2 regions of the Pseudarthrobacter sp. MM222 genome follow, and region 2 is predicted to be linked to the other one. Evidence: riboswitches for the same ligand, from Rfam matches in the RefSeq annotation. Region 2 holds a riboswitch; the other holds the start of a gene.

Region 1 (2,195 bases), 1.3 Mb from region 2:
TTGGCCTCGGCGGCGGCGATGATCTGTGCCGCCTTGCCCGGGACCGAAACGGTGACGGTGTCGAAGAAGCTCGTGTGCAGCACGTCCAGACCGGCCGCCTTCAGCGACGCGGCAATGGTCCGGGCGTGGCCGTGCGTGGTCTCGGCGATCGCCTTCAGGCCGTCGGGGCCATGGTAGACGGCGTAGAACGAGGCGACGATGGCCAGCAGCGCCTGCGCGGTGCAGATGTTGGACGTGGCCTTCTCCCGGCGGATGTGCTGCTCACGGGTCTGCAGCGCCAGCCGGTAGGCCGGGACGCCGGCGTTGTCCTTGGACACGCCCACGAGACGGCCGGGCATGGACCGCTCGAGGCCCTTCTGCACGGCCATGTAGGCCGCGTGCGGGCCGCCGAAGAACAGCGGGACACCGAAGCGCTGGGCGGATCCAACGGCGATGTCAGCACCCTGCTCGCCCGGGGAGGTGATCAGCGTGAGGGACAGCAGGTCTGCGGCGACGGTGACGAGGGCGCCGCGTTCCTTGGCATCGGCGATCACAGCCGTGTGGTCAAACACGCGGCCGGAGACACCCGGCTGCTGCAGGACGACGCCGTTGATGACGCCGTCGGGCAGGCCCTTGGAGAGGTCGGCGACCTCGACCTCGAAGCCGAGGGCTTCGGCGCGGCCCCGAACGATCGCGATGGTCTGCGGCAGGCAGTCGGCGTCGAGGACGGTCTTGCCGTCGCGCGCTTCTTTGTTCTTGTTGGCCCTGCGCATCATCAGCACGGCCTCGGCGACGGCGGTGGCTTCGTCCAGCAGGGACGCGTTGGCGATCGGCAGGCCGACGAGGTCCTGGACCATGGTCTGGAAGTTCAGCAGCGCCTCGAGCCGGCCCTGGGAGATTTCGGGCTGGTAGGGCGTGTAGGCGGTGTACCAGGCGGGCGCCTCGAGGATGTTCCGGCGGATGACGGCCGGGGTGAGGGTGTCATAGTAGCCCTGGCCGATCATCTGGACCGCGGTCTTGTTTTTCGCGGCCAGCTGGCGCAGTTCGGCGAGGACCTCGACCTCGCTCAGGGCTTCGCCCAGCGCCAGCGGGGAGTCCTGCCGAATGTCCTTCGGCACGGCGGTGTCCACGAGGGCGTCGACGGTGTCGTAGCCGACAGCCTTCAGCATGGCGTCGACGTCGGACTGACGGCGCGCGCCGATGTGCCGGTCAACGAAGGACGTGGAGGCTGAGGTAACAGTCACAAGGAACTCCATAACTAAGGCGGCGCAGGGTACGCCACATTGATTCGGGTTCCTCCCCGCTCTGTATTGGACCTGAGAGTTTCCGCGGCGCCCGTGCTCTCGCATGGCTCCGCTTGCACCGTCGGTGAGCACAGCATGTCAGCGGACAGCCTGCTACTTTCCAGAGTTGCCTTGCCGCGGCGGTACATGTGCCTGAGAGATTCCTGGGGAGGATTTGCTCCTACGGCGCCTGCTTGTACCTACTTGCAGGACTCTCCCGCCGCAGATCAATGGCATATTCAATTGCTCGTGACCACAGTCACAGCCTCCATTGTCCTACGCCCGGCTCCGCTCCGCAAACCAATGACCCTGCTCCGGCGGGAGTTACGCGCCAGCACCGCCGTCGGACGCGAATTCGCCGGAGCGCTGCGAAGTCGCCGGAAAGTTCCGGCGACTCCGCGCGCTTCCGGCGACCTCGGCGGACGGGATTGCCCCGCGTCCAGCTCAGCCGCGCAGCCGTTCGACGGCGGCCAGGAGGCTTTCGACGTCGCCCTCCACTTCCGGGAGCGGTCCGCCGGGGCCGCGGGCCAGCATCGCGTTGAAATACAGTCCGTCCCCCATATAGAGCACGGCTTTGGCCATGCCGGGCCCGACGTCGGCCGCCAGCAGCTCCAGCCAGCCGGCCTGGGCGGCCGCGATCCGCTGCAGCGTTTCCTCGTGGGCCACCTCGGCCAGCCGGGTCGCGGCAACAAAGACGCGGTCCATCGGAGTGTCCGCCCAGACCGAGGATTTGATGAAGTAGGCGGCGGCCCCTTCCGGCGCAGCGGCCATCCTCCCGAGGTCCTCGCCAAGGAGCCGGTCGAGCCGCTCCAACAGCACGGAGACCATGGCTTCCTTGTTCGGGAAATGGTAGAGCAGGCCGCCCTTGGAGACGCCGGCCAGCCGGGCGACGGCGTCCAACGTTGCTGCCCGTTCACCCTCTTCGATCAGCAG
Region 2 (2,195 bases):
ACCAGTTCCCGGCCCGCGATCTTCAGCGTGGCGGCGAGTCCGCGGGCGCGGTTGTGGACGGTCTCGGCGATGGCTTTCAGTCCGTCGGGGCCGTGGTAGACGGCGTAGAACGAGGAGACGATGGCCAGCAGCGCCTGCGCGGTGCAGATGTTGGACGTGGCCTTCTCCCGGCGGATGTGCTGCTCGCGGGTCTGCAGCGCCAGCCGGTAGGCCGGGACGCCGGCATTGTCCTTGGAGACACCGACGATACGGCCGGGGAGCGTGCGTTCCATGCCGTTCCGGACCGCCATGTAGGCCGCGTGCGGGCCGCCGAAGAACAGCGGCACGCCCAGTCGCTGCGTGGATCCGACGGCGATGTCAGCACCCTGCTCGCCCGGAGGGGTAATCAGCGTGAGCGCAAGGAGGTCTGCGGCGACGGTGACGAGGGCGCCGCGTTCCTTGGCATCGGCGATCACGGCGGTGTGGTCGAACACGCGGCCGGAGACGCCGGGCTGCTGCAGGACGACGCCGTTGATGACGCCGTCGGGCAGTCCCTTCGAGAGGTCCGCGACCTCCACCTCGAAGCCGAGGGCTTCGGCGCGGCCCCGAACGATGGCGATGGTCTGCGGGAGGCAGTCGGCGTCGAGGACGGTCTTTCCGTGCTGGGCCGCTGCGTTCTGTCCTGCGGACTTATTGGCCCTGCGCATCAGGAGCACGGCCTCGGCGACGGCGGTGGCTTCGTCGAGCAGGGACGCGTTGGCTACCGGGAGCGCGGTGAGGTCCTGGACCATGGTCTGGAAGTTCAGCAGCGCCTCGAGCCGGCCCTGGGAGATTTCGGGCTGGTAGGGCGTGTAGGCGGTGTACCAAGCGGGGGCTTCGAGGATGTTGCGGCGGATCACCGGCGGGGTGACCGTGTCGTAATAGCCCTGGCCGATCATCTGGACCGCGGTCTTGTTCTTCGCGGCCAGCGTGCGCAGTTCGGCCAGGACCTCGACCTCGCTCAGTGCGCTGTCCAGGTTGAGCGGCTTTTCCTGGCGGATCGAAGCGGGCACGGCGTTGTCGACGAGGCCGTCAAGGCTGTCGTAGCCGATGACCTTGAGCATGGCGTCGATGTCGGTTTGGCGGCGCGCGCCGATGTGGCGGTCTGCGAACGTGGACGGGGACGATTGAACCGTCATTGAGGAACTCCATAATTCAGGTGGCGCCAAAGTGCCACGATGATTCGGGTTCCTCCCCGCTCTGTATTGGACCTGAGAGTTTCCGTTTTGCCTGCTGTTAGCAGCGCGCCACTTGCACCGTCGGTGAGCCCGGTTTCCCGGACTGCTTTCCAGAGTTGCCTTGCCGCGGCGGTACGTGGGCCTGAGAGATTCCTGGGGAGGATTTGCTCCTACGGCGCCTGCTGAACGTACCGGCAGGACTCTCCCGCCGCAGATCATAAGCCGTGCCACTGGTGGGTGACACGGCTCACACGCTACCTCTTGGGCGGACGGGATGCAAGGAGCCGGTTCACATGTGTCGTTGTTTACCCCCAGACGATAGCTTTGAAGTATGACGGCTAGCTACAGGTACGACGTTGAGGTCCTGCATCTGCTCGTGTCGCCGGCGCACGCTTACTTCGGCCGCGCGCGCGAGGGTGCAGCCGATGTCCCCACCACCGACGCCGGGCAGGCAGAGCTGGTGGCCGGCAAGGGCGTCGTCGGTGACCGGTTCTTCGGCAAGGCCGCGCACATGGATGCAGCAGTCACCTTGATCGCGGCCGAGGCCCTCGAAGCGATGGCCTTAGAGCTGGGCGTCGAGCCGTTCGACCCGCTCCTGACCCGGCGCAACGTGGTCCTCCGGGGAGCCCAGCTGGCTCCGCTGCTCGGACACGCTTTCGCGCTGGAATCCCGCGGCGACCTGGTGCGGCTCAAGGCCGGGCGGCCTGCTCACCCTTGTGCCTGGATGGACGAGATGCTCGCCCCGGGTGCCCACAAGGCCATGCGGGGGCGGGGCGGAATGCGCTGCCAGGTGTTGTCCGACGGCGTCCTGCACCGCGGACCCGCCGTCCTGATCAGTCCCGTGCAGCTGGACCCAGAGCGCGCAGGCGACGCGACCTTGCTGCGCCCGTCCCGGTTGCCCTAGCCCGGTCCGGTCCGCAGATCAGACGTGCTGATCGACGAGCACCGGGTTGCCGTCCGGATCCAGGACGATGAAGCTCGCCGGCCCCGTCGTTCCCT

The links. A riboswitch is a leader RNA that binds a small molecule or an ion and turns the genes downstream of it on or off. The one in region 2 is predicted to bind glycine.
Region 1: it holds a riboswitch for glycine, as region 2 does, so the genes downstream of both, gcvP (aminomethyl-transferring glycine dehydrogenase) here and gcvP (aminomethyl-transferring glycine dehydrogenase) in region 2, are expected to answer to the same signal.

What each region holds. Positions count from the first base shown of each region.
Region 1 is NZ_OX352321.1:730,702-732,896, reverse strand. Features, by position in the region: gene gcvP (aminomethyl-transferring glycine dehydrogenase) at 1-1,235, opposite strand, end outside; glycine riboswitch at 1,275-1,392, opposite strand; glycine riboswitch at 1,394-1,492, opposite strand; gene OM977_RS03515 (TetR/AcrR family transcriptional regulator) at 1,707-2,195, opposite strand, start outside.
Region 2 is NZ_OX352321.1:3,735,505-3,737,699, forward strand. Features, by position in the region: gene gcvP (aminomethyl-transferring glycine dehydrogenase) at 1-1,157, opposite strand, end outside; glycine riboswitch at 1,209-1,315, opposite strand; glycine riboswitch at 1,317-1,414, opposite strand; gene OM977_RS17140 (MOSC domain-containing protein) at 1,528-2,100, shown strand; gene OM977_RS17145 (VOC family protein) at 2,119-2,195, opposite strand, start outside.